One region of the Lentibacillus sp. Marseille-P4043 genome, then DNA from elsewhere that is predicted to be linked to it. Evidence: riboswitches for the same ligand, from Rfam matches in the RefSeq annotation. Region 1 holds a riboswitch; each other region holds the start of a gene.
What was found. Region 1 has a riboswitch for cobalamin ahead of C8270_RS13715 (DUF4430 domain-containing protein). Riboswitches for the same ligand answer to the same signal wherever they lie in the genome.
Positions count from the first base shown of each region.

Region 2: another riboswitch for cobalamin. It lies ahead of C8270_RS02845 (acyl-CoA thioesterase); the one in region 1 lies ahead of C8270_RS13715 (DUF4430 domain-containing protein).
Region 3: another riboswitch for cobalamin. It lies ahead of C8270_RS08835 (ABC transporter substrate-binding protein); the one in region 1 lies ahead of C8270_RS13715 (DUF4430 domain-containing protein).
Region 4: another riboswitch for cobalamin. It lies ahead of C8270_RS05910 (ribonucleoside-diphosphate reductase subunit alpha); the one in region 1 lies ahead of C8270_RS13715 (DUF4430 domain-containing protein).

Region 1 is NZ_LT984884.1:2,773,095-2,777,884, forward strand. It holds gene C8270_RS13705 (response regulator transcription factor) at 1-406, shown strand, start outside; gene C8270_RS13710 (ATP-binding protein) at 406-2,178, shown strand; cobalamin riboswitch at 2,232-2,410, shown strand; gene C8270_RS13715 (DUF4430 domain-containing protein) at 2,555-2,995, shown strand; gene C8270_RS13720 (ECF transporter S component) at 3,002-3,499, shown strand; gene C8270_RS13725 (helix-turn-helix transcriptional regulator) at 3,665-3,952, shown strand; gene C8270_RS13730 (ferredoxin) at 3,991-4,248, opposite strand; gene C8270_RS13735 (helix-turn-helix domain-containing protein) at 4,396-4,790, shown strand, end outside.
Region 2 is NZ_LT984884.1:535,635-540,424, reverse strand. It holds gene C8270_RS02860 (LysM peptidoglycan-binding domain-containing protein) at 1-162, shown strand, start outside; gene C8270_RS02855 (MFS transporter) at 240-1,454, opposite strand; gene C8270_RS02850 (DUF2087 domain-containing protein) at 1,528-2,097, opposite strand; cobalamin riboswitch at 2,825-3,007, shown strand; gene C8270_RS02845 (acyl-CoA thioesterase) at 3,131-3,601, shown strand; gene C8270_RS02840 (YaiI/YqxD family protein) at 3,633-4,076, opposite strand; gene C8270_RS19685 (hypothetical protein) at 4,450-4,608, opposite strand.
Region 3 is NZ_LT984884.1:1,805,256-1,810,045, reverse strand. It holds gene C8270_RS08845 (adenosylcobinamide amidohydrolase) at 1-349, opposite strand, end outside; gene C8270_RS08840 (FecCD family ABC transporter permease) at 351-1,391, opposite strand; gene C8270_RS08835 (ABC transporter substrate-binding protein) at 1,375-2,355, opposite strand; cobalamin riboswitch at 2,578-2,764, opposite strand; gene C8270_RS08830 (hypothetical protein) at 2,817-3,305, opposite strand; gene queE (7-carboxy-7-deazaguanine synthase QueE) at 3,310-4,032, opposite strand; gene C8270_RS08820 (6-carboxytetrahydropterin synthase) at 4,029-4,466, opposite strand; gene queC (7-cyano-7-deazaguanine synthase QueC) at 4,463-4,790, opposite strand, start outside.
Region 4 is NZ_LT984884.1:1,153,378-1,158,167, forward strand. It holds gene C8270_RS05905 (alanine/glycine:cation symporter family protein) at 1-1,243, shown strand, start outside; cobalamin riboswitch at 2,178-2,386, shown strand; gene C8270_RS05910 (ribonucleoside-diphosphate reductase subunit alpha) at 2,532-4,790, shown strand, end outside.

The DNA of each region.
Region 1 (4,790 bases):
TTTTAGTCCAAGAGAAGTCGTATTACGTGTGAAAGCCCTGTTACGTCGTACGTCTACTACTGTAAAAGAAGTAGAAGAGCCAGTAGAGCAAAAAAACATGATTATGTTCCCACATCTAACGATTGATTATGATGCCCATCAGGTTACCGCTGATGGAGGGGACGTAAGTTTAACACCGAAAGAATACGAGTTATTATGTTTTCTAGCAAAGGCTCCCAATAAAGTGTTTAATCGGGAACAACTTTTAAAAGAGGTATGGCAATACGAATTTTTTGGTGATTTGCGAACCGTTGACACCCATGTGAAACGATTACGGGAAAAATTAAACCATGTATCCAAAGAAGCCTCTAAGATGATTGTAACGGTTTGGGGCGTAGGATATAAATTCGAGGTTGATGATGTATAATGTTTTGGCGTAGCGTAGTAGGGAAACTAGCAGTAACCATATTATTGCTAGTTTCTTTTGTATTATTTATTTTAACGATTTTACTGTTGGAATTTTTTGAAAACCTTCATATTGATGAGGCTGAAAACGATCTAATGCAAACAGCAACAAAGGTTTCAGAAATGATGGACCAATATGATGACAGGGGTTTGCTTTATGAAACAACTGATCGTGTGAAAGATCCGTCAAGCAGGGTGGCTATCGTATCCGAAAACGATCAATTATGGGTATCACCAAGCAATAAAAATCAATTATCCAAGTTAACGGAAAGTTGGTTGGAAACGGATCAGGATCTAGCTGATGTATTGACCAAAAATGATAAAGTGAAAAAACAAACGATGATACCAGGGACAGATACGGAAATCATGATTGTTGGTATTCCTGTTCCCGAAAAAAATAAAGCCGTGTTCGTTTATCAATCACTAGATGTCATCAACCAAACAAAGGCAGAGACAACAAAAATAATTTTTCTTGCTGCTGGAATTGCAATTATCCTAACAACAATTTTTGCCTTTTTCTTATCAACCAGAATCACGTCACCACTTATCAAAATGAGGGAAGCTGCTTTCGATTTAACAAGAGGCGAGTTTAATACAAAAGTACCAATTTTGACTCATGATGAAATTGGTGAATTAGCAATGGCATTTAATCGAATGGGGAGACAGTTGAAATTTCATATTAACGCATTACGGCAAGAGAAAGAACAACTTTCAAGTATTGTAAATTCCATGGCAGATGGTGTTATTACATTAAGTCGAAATGGCGAGATGATGGTAATCAATCCACCTGCAGAACGGTTTATTCAAGATTGGTACTTTGAAAACAATTTGCCAATAAACGAAGAGGAAAAAAAGCTGCCTAGTGAGTTAAACCAAGTCTTACAGGAAGTTGTTCAAGGAGAAAAAGAAGTTTTAAAAGAAATTATTTTACAAGGTAGAAATTGGGTAATGATTATGACCCCATTATACGATCAGAAATATGTGCGCGGAGCAGTTGCTGTTATCCGGGACATGACCGAGGAACGACGGCTAGATAAATTACGGAAAGATTTTATCGCCAACGTATCCCATGAATTACGAACACCAATTTCTTTATTACAAGGATATAGTGAGGCAATTGTCGATAATGTGGCAGAAAGTACAGAGGAGAAGAATGAGTTAGCACAGATTATTCACGAGGAATCACAGCGGATGGGTCGACTTGTTAGTGAATTGCTGGACCTGGCGCGGATGGAAGCAGGTCATATTCAGTTGAATTTAGAAACCGTTCAGGTGGAACAATTTGTTGAACGGATCCTCAAAAAATTCAAAGGAACTGCTGATGATAATGAAATCACGTTACATTTGAAAAAGGAAATAACAAATGCAGCACTGAACTGTGATCCTGATCGAATGGAACAAGTTTTTACAAATCTGATTGATAATGCGATTCGCCACACTGGTGTCAAAGGTTTCGTAAACGTCGCGGTTGTCTCATCGTCTGAAGAATTTTATGTTACGATTGAAGATAATGGCAGTGGTATTCCGGAAGAAGATTTGCCATTTATTTTCGAACGTTTTTATAAAGCCGATAAATCAAGAACACGGAATAAAAAGAAAAAAGGAACTGGGTTAGGCCTAGCAATTGCCAAGAACATTATTGATGCGCATCATGGGACCATTTCCGTTCAAAGCAAACTAAACCAGGGGACTACCTTTACCTTTAAAGTTCCGACAAATTTAAAAGATACGTAAAATATGTTCATTTTCTTAAGTTTATGATACTATTTTCATGGTAAGAAAATTGAACAAGTAGTTGAAATTGGTGCACATGCTTAAAAGGGAATCCAGTGAAAAGCTGGAACTGTCCTCGCAACTGTATGTGATGTACAAAATAGGGATATCCACTGTATGCAATGCATATGGGAAGGCTCTAGAGTAGGGAATCATCACAAGTCAGTAGACCTGCCAATTTATCAACGTTTCATCTGCTTCGAGGGTATAAGCAATTGGGACAACCGAATTCATATGGATGATATATATTTCGATTGTCTTTTGCAGCTGACTCGTCACGTGTGTCAGCTTTTTTCTATTTATACCATTTATGTTATTAAACAGGGAGGAAAAGAAAATGCGTAAAAGTTTATTTACATTGGCATCATTTATCGTTATTATCGGTTTATTAACTGGGTGCGGAGACAGCGATGAACAAGAGAAGCAAGCGACTTCGAACGACAATCAAACCGAACAACAAAGCAATAGTGAAGGGGAAGAAAGCGAAGATACAGTCACAATTACAATATCAAAAGATAAAGAAACGGAATATATCGATGAAAAGGATGTTGCCATTGAAGATGGGGCAAATTTAATGGATGTCATGGAGGAAAACTTTACGATTGAAACCGATTTTGACGGCGCATATATTACATCAATTGAAGGGGTAGCACAGGATAAGGGTGAACAAACCGCATGGATGTTTTTTGTGAATGGAGAAACAGCAATGGAAGGGGCAAAAGATATTGAATTATCCCCTGGAGATGAAGTTTCATTCGATTTACAAAAATGGGAATGATAGGAAGTGAATACATATAAATTAACCTTACTTGCATTGCTGGCAGCCCTTGCTGTTGTAGGGAGATATGCATTCGCTTTCATGCCTAACGTACAACCCGTTACATCTCTAATTATCATCTGTGGAATATTTTTAGGCCCTGTAGCAGCAATTTGCTTAGCACTGTTAACGACATTTTTATCAAATATGATGTTGGGAATGGGGATCTGGACAATTTGGCAAGTTATCTCGTGGGCGATGATTGGCTTTATGAGTGGAATGTTAGGCAAGCTATCAAAGCGAATTCCATTAAGCCTTATCGTTATTTTTGCCATATTCAGCGGGTATTTTTATGGGTTGATTATTTCCTTGACAAACTACTCGATCACGGGAAAATTTATTCCTTATTATCTAGCAGGATTGCCGTTTGACACGTATCATGCCATTGGAAATGCGTTATTTATGATTCTGCTATATCCAGTCATCTCATTCTTTTTCAAACGTTATACGGAAAAACGATTGTAACGACCAAAGTACCATTCCTATGTTAGGGATGGTACTTTAATTTGGTCGTTATTAAAAAGATTGTTGTTTTTGAAAAAATACCTAAGCATAGATTTCCTCGCAAAACACTTTTAATTTTTTGGCTTTGACTTTTCTAATAGAGCGAATTATGATAGATAGGAAGGTATGGAAACTGTAATAGGAATGGTGTCTACAATGGATCAGAAATCGATCATACACTCCCTTTCTGCTAAAATCAAATTAATCCGTGTGGAGAATGATTATACGCAGGACCGGATGGCAGCTGTTTTAGGCATTTCTAAGAAAACACTTGTACAAATTGAAAAGAAGCGAACTTGTGCAAATTGGACGACGATTGTCGCATTGTGCGCACTTTTTTCAGGTAGCGAAATCATTCAATTTACATTGGGTAAAAACGTATTGGATGTGGTAAAGATCGCTGCACATAAATAGGCTGATTTCGACCAAATAGGAGAAACCAGCCTGTCGTATTACATTTCATCGTCATATTTTAAAGGATCACCATCAAATGAGTTATCCGCAATTTTAATCGAATCCGTCGGACATCCGTCACGTGCATCGAACATATCCTCTTCTAACACTTCTGGGACTTCAGCAGTTCCTTTATTGTCGTCTAGGATGACATAGGATAGGCCTTCATCATCGTAATCATATATATCAGGTGCAGCAACTCCACAGGCCCCACACGCTATGCAAGTTTCTTTATCTACAATTGTATACTTTGGCATACAGCATATCTCCCAACATGATAAACAAGTTCTCATTTATTGTAAAACTGTTTCCGATACTTTTCAATAACCGTTCACTCGTTTCAAGGAGAATTCCCCATATATATGTCAAAAAGCGGACAAATAATTAATTAGAGGTGTTACATAATGTTACTGGAAGGTGTTATTCTAACGTGTGCAGAACACATCAAAACGAAAAGGACCACCTCAGCTATTTATCATTTGTTAACAGGAAAAAGATCCATTCAAACGGTTCAGGATGCCCATTTATATGACATCCAACCTTTTTATGGGATCGGTAAATTCTTACATAAAAAAACGTTTGATGCAATCATTCATCAACTGGAACAAAAAGCACTTTTATCCATTGATGAAGCATCTGGTTTCAAACTCACTGAACAAGGGGAATGGTGGTTAAAAGAGCATGCAGGAAAACTATCATTCGAACACTTTCATGGTATGCACTATCATGCATTGGCAGATACTTTTTCAGATCGACTGCTGTTATTCATTCAAACGCTAACAAATAGCAGCAAGGGCAA
Region 2 (4,790 bases), 2.2 Mb from region 1:
CAAGAACATGAAGTATGGTTTGAAGATGCCAGAAGTGTTCAAAAGAAATATAATGCCATTAAAGAGTACGGACTCAGGGGAGCAGCATTCTGGGTGTTAGGTAATCCATTCCCGCAAAACTGGGCGGTTCTAGCAGATAACTTTATGGTTCGAAAGCTGTAGCGTCCATGAACATGTAAAACACCTCTGTCAAATTTGTGCAGAGGTGTTTCTTAATGTTGCGTATAGTTCACCATGCTTCACGATTGTAATTTCCTTTTCTCGTTTACGAGGTTTACCTTTGCAAATAAAATGGCATATAAAATGGTTAAAACAATATAGGTAATGCCTACAAGAAAACTTAATGTTCTAGGATTAAATACTTCCAGTAAAAATCCGGCCACACCCATAGAAAGGCCCAATGCTGTGTTCGATATCATTTGTGTCAATCCAAAAAATGTCCCTTGCCTTGATTTCGGTACGATTTTCATGATAAGTGTGCTTGAACAAATGTTGCTGATCCCTCCAGCGAATGTGATAAATAAAACAGTCAGAAGAGCAAACGAAAAAGTAGGAACAACACTTAACAGAAGATGACCACTACCCTCAAGAGCGATAAAGACCACAACTAACAGTACTAGTTTTCGCCTTAATTTAGTCGAAAAGAAAGAACTTATAATGAAACCTAACCCTAGCGCTGTATAAATCAATCCAACCCCAAGGTCTCCCTTATGAAAAATATCAAGTGCATATACGCTCATAAGAACATTATCAACCCCATTGGCTAAAGGCATGGTAATTTCAATAAAAATAAAGATAAGCAGTATGGACGACCCTGTAATTAACTTCCATGCGGATGGAGAATGATAAACGGGATTACACTTTTTCGCTTTCATGATTGTTGGGATGGTCATGTTCAAGATAAATAATGCTGATATAAGGTATGATAATCCGTCTAGTATAAATGGGAGATGCAAACCGAATAAATAGGAAATGATCCCCCCAGTGCTTGAACCTGCAACAAGAACAATGCCAACCATGATTTGTTCAATCGCGTTAATATACAATAATTTATCCTGTTTTACAAGCGTTGGAATGGCTGACATTCTTGTAGGGGAATAGATAGCTTCACCTGTAGCTAAACAAAATGCACTCAGGTACACAATCCATAAATCCCCTGATCCTTGCACAAGGATTGGTGATACCGCAAATGGAGTGCGTAATAGGTCAATTGTTATCAGTATTTTTTTCTTAGAAAATCGATCGGCTAGCATTCCACCGATTGGTGCTAAAAGTAAAAATGGAGCCATTCGTGTAGCAAACAGCAGTCCGATGGCAATACCAGATTCAGTAACCTGGTAAAGCAATGTGAGAATAGCTACTTGGGTAAAGCGACTTCCTATTCCATTAATAGTGCCGGACCAAAAAAGTTTTTGATAGTTTTTTTCTTGTTTCCAGACCAGCCAATTTTTCATTTATATCACCACCTAGTTATAATTCCATCTAATTTAATATGTATCTAATTAGTTGGTAAAAAAAATAGGCTGACTAGATCAGCCATAGTTCTTCTGGGTTTAATTCATACTCACTATTTTGCCTTGACATAAACTGGCACATGATGAATTCGCGTCTAATTGTTGCAAAGTCGCCATAAAATTGTTTTATGTGTTCATTGATTTCTTTTTCGCTGTATGTTCTGCCTTTTTCCAAACCATTTACAAGGTGTTCCAAAACAATAAGCTTCTTTTTACGTTGTGCGGGAATATTCTTTAGCTTTCCGTCTTGAAAGAAGTTTTGGATAATATTATATTTCTCTTCGTCATTAACCTGAAATTGTTCCATTTCCTTTTCTTCTCCAATCCTAAGAATGGCATCCGCCATAAATGCCAGCTTTTTCTTATTTAAATAAAAATAAATCGTATTTTTCTCTCTTCGCTGATAAATAATATCGATCTCTCTTAGTTTATTAATATGGTAGGAGATAGTAGGCGGCGTTAGCCCGAGCTTTCCGGCAATCGCTTGACCATGGAGCGGGCCATCTTTTAACAGGGCAATGATTTGAATTCTTGTTTTGTCTCCAATTGTTTTATGAAAGTTGACGATACGGTCCAGTTGCATATATGTAACCTCCTAACGCTTATCTAATTAGATTATAATCTAATTAGATAAGTATTACAACTCAACTTTCGCAGCGTGAAATAGACAAATAAGCCTTGAAAAAATGTGAAAGGATGGATATTCACTACTCAAGTTGACTTTGGATTAATCACATTTAAACAAGTTTTGACTGCTGGACTCTTTTCTATAAGTACACGCATCTCCCACCGTCCGGGATCGTTCTGGGTGGATGCTTTCCGCGGGCACGGCCTCAGCCTCCTCGAGAAAACCACTCTGCGGGGTCTTCGGACACGTGCTGGGGCTGCGCTAACTCGCCCCACCGAAAACCATTGTTCCCGCAGGACAAGGAAGGCTACGCCAGCGATACATCGCACGAAGAAAAAGTGCTTTTCTTTTTCGAGGAGTCACCAACCCTCCACTCACCCGGACTAGTGAAGCGGTAGAATGTGTCTTGGCAAAACACATACTACTACAGTTAATGGTAGTAAATGCAAAACCAGTGTATTTCCGGAACGGCGAAGGAGCAATTTTTTAGTTATTACACATTTTGTATATAAATCAACAAATGTTTTCAATAGGGCGAGTAATCGCAGCCTCAATCTTAACAGTCTTTAGGTTTACCAAAGTTGTTAAGGCAATTATTAGAAACGTTTCAAGTTTGCCTCAGCTAACTGTTTGATCATTAAAACACCCATAGAATTATAAAAGGTGATATACTAAATACAATTGAATACATTTGCCTTATGGTGACTTGTATAAAAAGTTGAAAAGGGAAGTTGGTGAAATTCCAACGCGGTCCCGCCACTGTAATGAGGAGAATCCTTTGATACCACTGTTTCAAAAGGGAAACGGGAAGGAAAGTGATTTGATGATTCGAAGCCAGGAGACCTGCCATAGGGAAGAACATTTTTAATCCTACGGGAAATAGGAGGGTGTTGCGTTAATACATATGATGTAACTAAATTTTAGTATGCATTTTACTTTTAACATCTTCTATTATGAAAGGTGTTTTTTATTTTAGGAGGATAATTCGATGGAACAAATAGCTATACAAGATTCTAAAACCGTTCAAACACGTTTAGTACTACCGCCGGATACAAACCATTTAGATACAATATTTGGTGGAAAAGTACTAGCTTATATTGATGAAATTGCTGCATTAACTGCGATGAAGCATGCAAAAAGTGCAGTTGTCACAGCGTCGATTGACTCTGTTGATTTCCTTTCTTCGGCAAAGGTTGGGGATTCATTAACATTAGAAGCATTCGTGACGTATACAGGGACAAATTCAATGGAGGTGTATGTGAAAGTTACCGCACATGATTTGATTAAAAATGAGGAAAGACTGACAACAGAATCCTTTCTTACCATGGTAGCCGTTAACGAAGAAGGGAAGCCGGTTCCAGTCCCGAATGTTTTTCCGGTAACCGAGGAAGAGAAAAGGTTATATCTTACGGCTCCATCAAGGAAAGAGAATCGAGAAAATCGAGCGAACATACGATAATAAAAGGGGGCATCGGAGCAGTGGGGACTAATCAATACTGCTCAATCACTTTTTTAAATAGTTCGCTAAACTTTTTTTCATCTTCAGCTGTAAACGCTTTGGGTCCTTTGGTACGTTTGCCACCTTTTCTAGCCATAGCACTTTCATAACGTGTTTGCAGGAGTTGATCGATATTCTCATTTGAATACGCGAATCCTTTATGATGCAAAACAATGCACCCTTTTGCTAAACCTAAAGAAGCAAGACCATAATCTTGTGTAACGATAATGTCATTTTTTTGTGCCAATTTCATGATTCGGTAATCAGCAGAGTCAGCCCCGGTGTCGACATAGATCGTCTCAACTCCTTGTGGCTCTTGGTTGTTGGAGTAGTGGGCAAAACTTTTTACAAGGAAGACAGGGATTTGATTATTTTTTGCAATGGAAATGATCGTATCCTTTACTGGACAAGCGTCAGCATCAACGTAAACTTTCATTGTTCTCTCTCCTGTTTTGTTTGATAGTGATAATGATAGCAGAAATTATTTGAAAGCACTAGATTTGTGGTTTTGTATGCTTTTCTACACTTCTTCTTTAGCAAAATTGGAGAATTAGACCAAAAGTATTGTTCGGTTTTTTAGGTATCATAAAGCTTCACCCATTACGCATTACGCAATTTTCAGCACTATTAGCTACCTTTTCTTTTTGTCTTAAAAATAATGGTTAGTGTTGTACAACTTATTAAGATCGAAACAATAGAAATAATGAAAGTTGTAGTTTGCACCAGATCAGCTCCTTGACTATTTTGTTATAATGAGGGTATGATATGAATATAATAGTGGTAAGGAGAGGGAATTGAATCCCTCTCACTTAGGTGTTTTTTCTAGAATCCTTTTCCGGTTGGGTCGGCGAAGGATTCTTTTCTTTCCGCCTATATAAATCCCGGTACGTTGTTACAATTGTGGTAACAAGCCCAACAACTGACGTAACAAGACTCACAATAGCCGTTAGAAGTGAAATCATATCCACTATTTTCACCCCCTTTCTGCAAGGGGTAGGGCTAATATCATACCCTCCATCTAAACATAGCCCAAGTTGTTAATTAAATCAGCAAAATAAAGTCAGATAAATTAAAATTTTTGGTCCTTTGATAAGTGAGTATCTTGTTCGGCTCATATTATGTGATTATCCATATATTTTTTTAGGTATCA
Region 3 (4,790 bases), 970 kb from region 1:
GTTCATCTTCCTCGGAAGACGACTGAAACAGCCCTTTTTGATGGACATATCTACCGAGTGAGACCGTCTCTTTCACGGTATAACTAAATGTTTGCGACGTATGCTGAGGCAAAACAGCCATCCATTTTGCAAAATCTTTGACCGAATAGGACGAAACCGACTCCCCATTCAATGTAATCTCACCAGACTTGATTGGCAAAATACCACTCATCATTTTCAGCAATGTTGTTTTACCACTGCCATTCGGGCCAATAATGCCAAAGAATTCCCCCTTGTTTACACGGAAGGAAACATCCTTTAGAATAGCTTCATTTGAATATCCGCCGGAAACATGTAAGACATCGATCATATTACCCTCTCCCTTTCAGCCGTTGCCTCATTAAAATAACCGCAAAAATTGGTGCACCAATTAAAGCAGTAATAACGCCAATCGGCAATTCAGATGGTGCAATGATAGTTCGGGAAACCAGATCAGCCAGAATCAGAAAGCCGGAACCAGCCAAAGCTGATAACGGTAGTAAATGCTTGTGGTCAGGCCCCCAAATAATTCGAATAAAATGCGGGATAACTAGGCCAACAAATCCAATCGTTCCAGATACTGCAACAGACGCACCCGTTAAAATAGACCCGGCAATAAGAATGTTCATTTTTTTGCGCTCAACATTGACACCTAGATGTTTTGCTTGATCTTCACCAAATGACATCGCATTCAATTCTGTCGCATGCATCATCAGAATCGCCGATCCAACCGCAAAAAACGGCACGATGATCCCAACATAGTCCCAGCCACGCATCGATACACTGCCAAGTAACCAGCCGATAATTTGCCTTAGTTCCTCACCAGTCAGGGCAATCATTAACGAAATCAAAGCTCCAAGAAACGAACTAAAAATGACCCCGGTTAAAATAATTGTCTCCACTCGCATTGTTCGATCCACACGTTTCGCAAAAAATAACACAATGAAAATAGTAAAAAACGATGCAATAATGCTTAAAACAGGTAATGTGTACAAACCAAGAAACGGCAAGGACAGATTAAAAAAGATCGTCAGTACCGCACCAACACTGGCCCCGGATGATACGCCAAGGGTATAGGGGTCAGCCAAGGGATTCCGCAATAACCCCTGAAAAGCTGCCCCAGCAATGGAGAGTGATGCACCAACAATGCCTGATAGAATGACACGCGGCATCCGAATGTCCATCACAATATTTTCATACATCGTGTCTACTGAATCCGGTATAGATGTCTGTGTAATCGAGGCAAATAAGATCCTCAAAATAGCCTCGATTGGAACTTTTACCGTGCCAATGGAGACCCCCATCAATACAGCTACGATCAAAACCAGCAACAAGATGGGATAGGCACTTATTTTTTTAGTCTTTGAAAACATCTGGATAGATCGCCTTACCAAGTTCCTCCGCTCCCTCAACCAAACGAGGGCCTGGACGATTAACAAGATCAGCATTTACATCATAGATCTGCTCGTTTTTAACTGCCGTGATGTCCTCCCAGCCTTCTCGTCCGGTTACTTCAGCAACTGGATCATCCACATACGATCCATATGTCGTAATCACAACGTCCGGATTCATGGAAATAACGGATTCTTCATTCATTTTAACCCAACCATCCTGATCTACAGCGGCATTGTCAGCATTTATAACAGATAATAGTTCATCCATAAATGTATTTTTTCCCGCGGTAAAAATCTCTGGAGAAGGTGATATTTCCATATATACCTTTTTCCGTTCATCCTCCTTAATCGTGTTCGCCTTTTCTTCAAGTGCTGTCAATTTATCTTTCATATCACCAATAACTTGATCTGCTTTTTCCTGTGCTCCAGTTGCTTTTCCAATCAATTCAATAGTTTCATAGACTCCCTCAAAATCAGTTGCTTCCCCAACAGTTAATACTGGAATTCCTGACTCTTCAATCTGTTTCAGTGCCTTCTCATCATTTGTTTGATCCGCCAAAACCAATTGCGGGTCAAGTGCAAGGATTTTTTCGACATTCAATTCCAAACCACCGATTTTTTCTTTTTCCGCCGCTTCTTCCGGATAATTGTCGTGATCGGAAACTCCGACAATTTGGTCACCAAGGCCTAATGCAAAGGCAATTTCCGTATTACTTGGCAACACCGACACAATGCGTTCTGGTTTTTCCTCAATTGTTAACTCTTCACCAGTTCCATCTGTAACGGTTACAGGAAAATTGGCTTCCTCTGTCTGTTCTGTTTTCGCATCTTCATTACTGTTGTTATCTTTTTCGGCATCATCCTCTGAGGCGCCGCAGCCCGCCAATATTCCGATAAACATGATCATCATCAGTAATAGTAACTGTATTTTTTTCAATTTCATTTCTTTTTCCTCCTGTTTTCCTACTCTTATTAAAGCGCATTCAAGAAGTTATTGATTAAAAACAAATTTAAAATAAACTGCCTTCCATTTTCAAAACAACCTATAAAACAAAAAAACACCTCTACAACAAGAGATGTTTACAATGGACTCCGCTCTAAGCGTATAGAATAAACCACAAGCTTCTACCGATCGACCATACACCTCCCTATCCTCGTAGGTTTACTGGCATATCAGATTCGGGCAGGTCTCCTGGCTCATGGTTATCGTTTCCTGTTCCTTCCCATATACATCGTGTACACAGTGGTTTGTACAGGCTACAACCATTTACAGTGGCGGGACCGCGTTGGAGTTTCACCAACTTCCCTATTAAGTCTTTATTGAAAAAGACACCCAATCTTCTATGTATATTTAATTTAACAATTTTTAGTATACACCATTTTCAACCACTAGAACAGGGAAAATTAGACAATATGTGACAATGTTCTGGCTTTTGTTGGATGATGATTTGGTTCTCGCGCCGATGTTTTCGTCCTCGCGCCGATGTTTCCGCGCTCGGGACGATGTTTCCGCGCTCGCGCCGATGTTTCTGCTCTCGGGCTGATGTTTCTGCGCTCGCGCCGATGTTTCTGCTCTCGGGCTGATGTTTCTGCTCTCGCGCCGATGTTTCTGCTCTCGGGCTGATGTTTCCGCGCTCGCGCCGATGTTTCTGCTCTCGGGCTGATGTTTCTGCTCTCGCGCCGATGTTTCTGCTCTCGGGCTGATGTTTCTGCTCTCGCGCCGATGTTCCTGCTCTCGGGCTGATGTTTCCGCGCTCGCGCCGATGTTTCTGCTCTCGCGCCGATGTTTCTGCTCTCGCGCCGATGTTCCTGCTCTCGGGCTGATGTTTCCGCGCTCGCGCCGATGTTTCTGCTCTCGCGCCGATACCGACCACCGCCGCGCGTGCTTACCACCCAATCAAACTCCCCGCATATTCCCCCACAAATACGTATGCAGTTGTGGCAAAACGCGTACATCTTTCAGCACGTCGCTATTCATTACCAATTCAATCAACCATTCATACCGGTGCAGCAAATGCTCAAGCAACTTCCCATCGTCAGCGTTTGCGGTGTCATCATTTCCTACTTGCAAAAATATTGGAACATCTGGATAGCTTTGATGAAGCCTAGTTGCATAGTCTAAATCTGCTTGATCAAAAATAACAACTTTTAAACTGAATGATCCCTGCTGATGCAATGTTAAAGAATCAATAATGGAATCAAGTATGTCAAAATTTGTCCGCATTCCAGAACTTGGTGGTTTTGGCGAAAGGGTCAGCTCATCAATCTTTACGAACCATGGCTGCCACTTGCTTCCTTGTGTCTCAAGTGCGATTTTTATTTGCTGGTCATGAAGCAGATCAACAAGTTTATCTAACCCTGCAAGCAATGCGGGATTCCCACCAGAAATGGTTACATGGCCAAAACGTCCGCCTGCTTGTTCCTGTAATGCCTCCCAAATATCTTCCGGCTCCATCATTTGGATGTTTTCCTTTTCTGATCCATCCCACGTGAACTTAGAATCACACCAGGAGCAAGAATAGTCGCAGCCCGCGGTCCGGACAAACATTGTTTTTTGCCCGATTACCATTCCCTCTCCCTGAATTGTCGGCCCGAATATTTCTAGTACTGGCAGCTTCATTTAACATCATCCCCCTTTGGACGGTAGATGCAGTAGCTTGTTGGTGTTTCACGTAGAAAAACTTGTAAGCATACTGGCCGATTAGGCAATGTTTTCAAATGGTCTTCGATGATGTCATAAATCGTTTGAGCGACAATCTCCGTCGTTGGAAATTTTTCCGGCTGCTCGTTAGAAAAAGCAGGATCATCATTCAATGTTCCATGGTCAAACCGTTTGTGAATGATGTTTTTGATCTGTTTAAAATTTACCAAAAAACCTAAATCATCTAGCTTATCGCCGCCAATTGTGATATTGGCAAAATACGTATGCCCATGTGTATGCTGACATTTGCCAGCATCTGCACTTGGTATATAATGTGCCGCTGCAAAGTGAAAGTCCTTATTTAATTCATACGAATAATCATGGTTTGGAACGGGATAAATTTGCTGCATCATTTGGCAATCTCCCCTTCCCGTCTATTTTCATATTGCTCAAGTCCTCGTTGGCGTAACTTACATGACGGGCATTCTCCACAGCCGCTTCCCTTCACACCGTTGTAACAAGTCAGTGTATGCTCTTTGACAAATTCAAAGGCGCCTAGGTCATCACTTAATTCCCACACTTCTGATTTGTCCCGCCACATCAACGGCGTGTGTATCACAAATTGATCATCCATTGCTAAATTCAAGGTCACATTCAATGACTTCACAAAGCCATCACGGCAATCTGGGTAACCACTGAAGTCAGTTTCGCTCACCCCTGTAATAATATGTTTGGCG
Region 4 (4,790 bases), 1.6 Mb from region 1:
AAAGGGAACATCTTCATTCCAGGCATTTGCTATTAGTGCTGCATCAAGGGTGGGGACTGGAAACCTTGCAGGTGTCGCATCCGCAGTAGCTGCTGGGGGTCCTGGTGCTGTATTTTGGATGTGGCTGATTGCGTTGCTTGGATCTGCTACAGCGTTTGTTGAGAGTACGTTATCACAAGTTTACAAAGTTCCAGAGAAGGATCAGTATCGTGGTGGTCCAGCATACTATATGGAAAAAGGGTTGAACAGTCGCTGGCTGGCAATTATTTTTGCCATCACAATTACGTTCACATATGGCCTCGTATTTAATTCCGTTCAATCCAATACGATAAGTTTAGCTTTTTCTGGGGAATTTGACTTTAAGCAAGGGTATATGGCTGTTATTTTAGTCTTGTTAACGGCAATTGTTATATTTGGTGGCTTGAAGAGCATTGCCAATGTAACACAAATTATTGTTCCGATTATGGCAATTTTATATATTATCATTGCAATTTATATACTGATTGCAAATATAACGGCTGTTCCAGATTTGCTAGCGTTAATTTTTGAAAATGCATTTGGTTTTCGTGAAGTAGCCGGCGGTGGATTCGGTGCGGCAATCATGATGGGGATTAAACGAGGATTGTTCTCGAATGAAGCTGGTATGGGTAGTGCACCAAATGCGGCAGCAACAGCTGAAGTAACACATCCGGCCAAACAAGGCTTAATCCAAGCATTAGGTGTCTTCTTTGATACCATTTTAATTTGTAGTGCAACAGCGTTTATTATCATTTCAGCTGGCGGTTATGAGGGAAGCAAGCTCGATGGTATCCAGTTGACCCAAAATGCATTTGAATTTCATATTGGCGACTGGGCATCGGTCTTTATTGCAATTGCGATATTCCTGTTCGCTTATAGCTCTATTTTAGGTAACTATTATTACGGCGAAAATAATATCGGATATGTAAAAGATAGCAAATTCGGCTTGTTTATTTATCGTATCGCAGTGTTAGCGATGGTTATCTTTGGTGCTATTGCAACATTTGACCTAGTGTGGGCACTAGCAGATTTAACAATGGCGATCATGGCACTTATTAACCTTTATGCAATTTCCAGGTTGTTTAAAATTGCTCACCGCGTTTTACAAGATTATCAGCGACAACGAAAAGCTGGTAAGGATCCAGTCTTTTACAAAGATGCGTTGGATGATGATTCTGGTGTTGAGTTCTGGGATCGAGAAAGGTCAAACGATCAAGGTAAATAGGAATTGTGAACGGTTAAATTTAAATAGTAATTCTTTTAAGGTTCAAACAGGGAAAAGTTAATAAATATAAAAATAGCAGAAGAATTCTCTTCTGCTATTTTTATTATAGGATCACCACTTTTCTAATGATGATTGTGCTCGAACTCCATCAGAATTATCGCTCATTATTTATTCTAATTCAACATTTGCAGTGTGAAATGGATAAATAAGCTTTGATAAAATGAGGAAGGATTGGGATTCACTGATCAAGTTGACTTTGGATTAATCTTAAACAAACTGCGACTGTTGGGCTCTTTTCTATAAGTACACGCATTTCCCACCGTCCGGGATCGCTCCGGGTGGATGCTTTCCGCGGGCACGGCCTCAGCCTCCTCGGAAGAAAACCACTTCCTGCGGGGTCTTCGGACACGTGCTGTTCCCGCAGGAGTCACCACCCTCCACTCACCCAGACTAGTGACGCGGTAGGATGTGACTTGACGGAATACATACTACTACAGTTAATGGTAGTAAATGCAATACCAGTGGAGGAAATACGCGGAGACTCCTGGGGGGAGGAAAGGCATCGGTGAGACCCCGCAGTGCGAAAAGGGAGTAAAGGCTAAGATCGCCACGTCCTGTGGCAACGCCTTCATGACCAACGTCGTGTTGGCCTAAGGAGGCTCAGCAGCCGCCCCCGGAAAGCGTAGTGTATTTCCGGAACGGCGATAGAGCAATTTCTTAGTTACTTCGCATTGTCAAGGCAATTATTAGAAACGTTCCAAGTTTGGTTCCAAGTTTGCTTCAGCTAATTGTTTGATCTTATTTTATTAGTGCGAAAGTTGAGTTATATAACATTTATTTTTATCCTTGCTAAAAGGAAAGAATTCATTTAGTATGAACTTAGACATGATTTACAATATATTGTGTATTAAAATGTCGATAAAACTATATATAGTATTTTGCCTTAAGCACAGATGCCATTTGGCTTAATTGGGAATCTGGTGAAAAGCCAGAACTGCCCCCGCAACTGTAAACGCTGACGAAAATGAGCAAAACCACTGTATAAGCATAGACGTTTAAAGAATTGAACAGTCTCTTATATGGGAAGGGCTCAGGAGTAGGGTGAAGCATTAGTCAGTAGACCTGTCTCGCTTAAGAAATTTCAACTTCTTCGGGGATTGAGAAGATGAGATGATAGTCATATGGAACAGGACTCCTGTACGCTTTTTAACTACTATCATTTCGTCCACTCAATTGTTACTTGGGTGGATTTTTTAATTCCCTAAAACAAAAAGGGAGCGATTAACACATGATGACAAAAACATCTACTGAGGTTAATGATGTATTAGAACAAATCGATGCTGTTGCTGAAACATATGGGCTAGATGTTCGAGAAGTGAAACAGCAAATCAACCAATTAAATAGCTCAAAAGCAGATGCAAATCAGCATACATTATTTTATGCATTAAATAATATTGCGATGGATGAACCGGCATGGACGTTTGTAGCGGCGCGTATGTATTTAAATGAACTTTATCAGGAGGCAGCGACAAATCGCGGATATGATTCGGAACAATGTTATGGCGATTTTTACCGACTAATCGAGGTGTTAACCGAAAAGGGAATCTATTCATCCAATCTAGTAAACTATTATTCCAAAGATGAAATAACAGCACTAGGAAGGGAGATTGCACCAGAACGTGATCAACTGTTCAATTATATTGGCCTGTTTTTACTTGCTGATCGGTACATAACAAGGGATCATGACCGTAACATTTACGAACTCCCGCAAGAACGGTTCATGATTATTGCGATGACATTGATGAAGGATGAAGCAAAGGAAAATCGGCTTGAATTGGTCAAAGAAGCATATTGGGCAATGAGCAATTTATACATGACAGTAGCTACACCGACACTAGCTAATGCGGGGAAGTGTTTTGGCCAACTTTCTTCATGTTTTATTGATACGGTTGACGATTCATTGGACAGTATTTATCTGAATAACTGGGATATTGCTAGGTTAAGCAAGGATGGCGGTGGAATTGGTGTTTATTACGGCAAGGTACGTGCACTCGGATCAGATATAAAAAAATTTAAGGGAAATTCGTCTGGGGTTGTTCCGTGGATTCGTTTACTGAATGATACAGCAGTTAGTGTCGATCAGCTTGGACAGCGACAAGGGGCGGTAGCTATTTACCTCGATGTTTTCCATAAAGATATCATGGATGGGTTTCTTGATTTGAAAACGAATAATGGGGATGAACGGCGCAAGGCCCATGATATTTTTACAGGTGTAGCCATTCCTGATTTATTTATGAAAAAGTTGCAGGAAGTTGATGAGCACGGGAGAAGTATTGGCGAGTGGCATACATTTTGTCCACATCAGGTGAAACAGATGATGGGCTGGAAGGATGAAAATGGTGCTGCACTTGGTTTAGAGGATTTTTATGATGAATCAGATCAGAGCTATTTTACAGAGAAGTATGAAGAAGCGGTGAATCATCCACTTTTGCCACGAAAAACATATCGGGCGATGGATATTATGGCGCGGATTATGGTTGCTCAATTAGAGACGGGGACACCGTACATGTTTTATCGTGATGAGGCAAATCGGCAAAATCCGAATAAACATGTGCGCGGAAAAGGTCAAACAGCAATTTATTGTAGCAATTTATGTACAGAAATTATGCAGAATATGTCAGCAACAACCATTACCAATGAATATCAGGATGAGCAGGGGAATATTGTGATCATTCGTAAGCCAGGTGATTTTGTTGTGTGTAACTTATCCTCGGTTAATCTTGCGCGAACTGTAGAAGCAGGTGTTTTAGAACGATTGATTACGATTCAGATGCGGATGCTTGATAATGTGATTGATTTGAATACGATGCCAGTTGGACAAGCTCAGGTAACAAATCAAACGTATCGAGCGGTTGGTCTTGGTACATTTGGATGGCATCACCTGCTTGCACAGAAAGGGATTTATTGGGAGTCGGATAAGGCAGTTGCATATGCGGATGAATTATATGAGGACATCGCTTACTATGCGATTCAATCATCAATGGAACTCGCAAAGGAAAAAGGCACATATAGTAAGTTTACTGGATCAGAGTGGCAAACGGGTGATTATTTTGAGCGAAAAGGGTATGAGGCGGATCGTTGGCTAGAATTAAAGGATGCTGTTGCCGAGCATGGTATCCGAAATGGCTGGCTGATGGCTATAGCGCCGAATTCATCCACTGCAAAAATTGGTGGGTCAACAGATGGAATCGATCCTATCTATGCTGTGGAGTATGCCGAAGAAAAAAAGAACTTTAAATTCAAAGTGACTGCCCCTGACTTGGATCATGTTACGTATAATTATTACCGTCGATCACGGCATGAACTGGAACAGCTATGGAGTATTAGGCAAAATGCGGCACGTCAGCGGCACGTCGATCAAGGAATCAGTTTTAACCTTTATGTGCGTCATGATATTAAAGCAAAGGATTTGTTGAATTTACACGTTGAGGCCTGGAAGCAGGGCTTGAAAACAACCTATTATGTAAGAAGCACATCACAGGCAGAA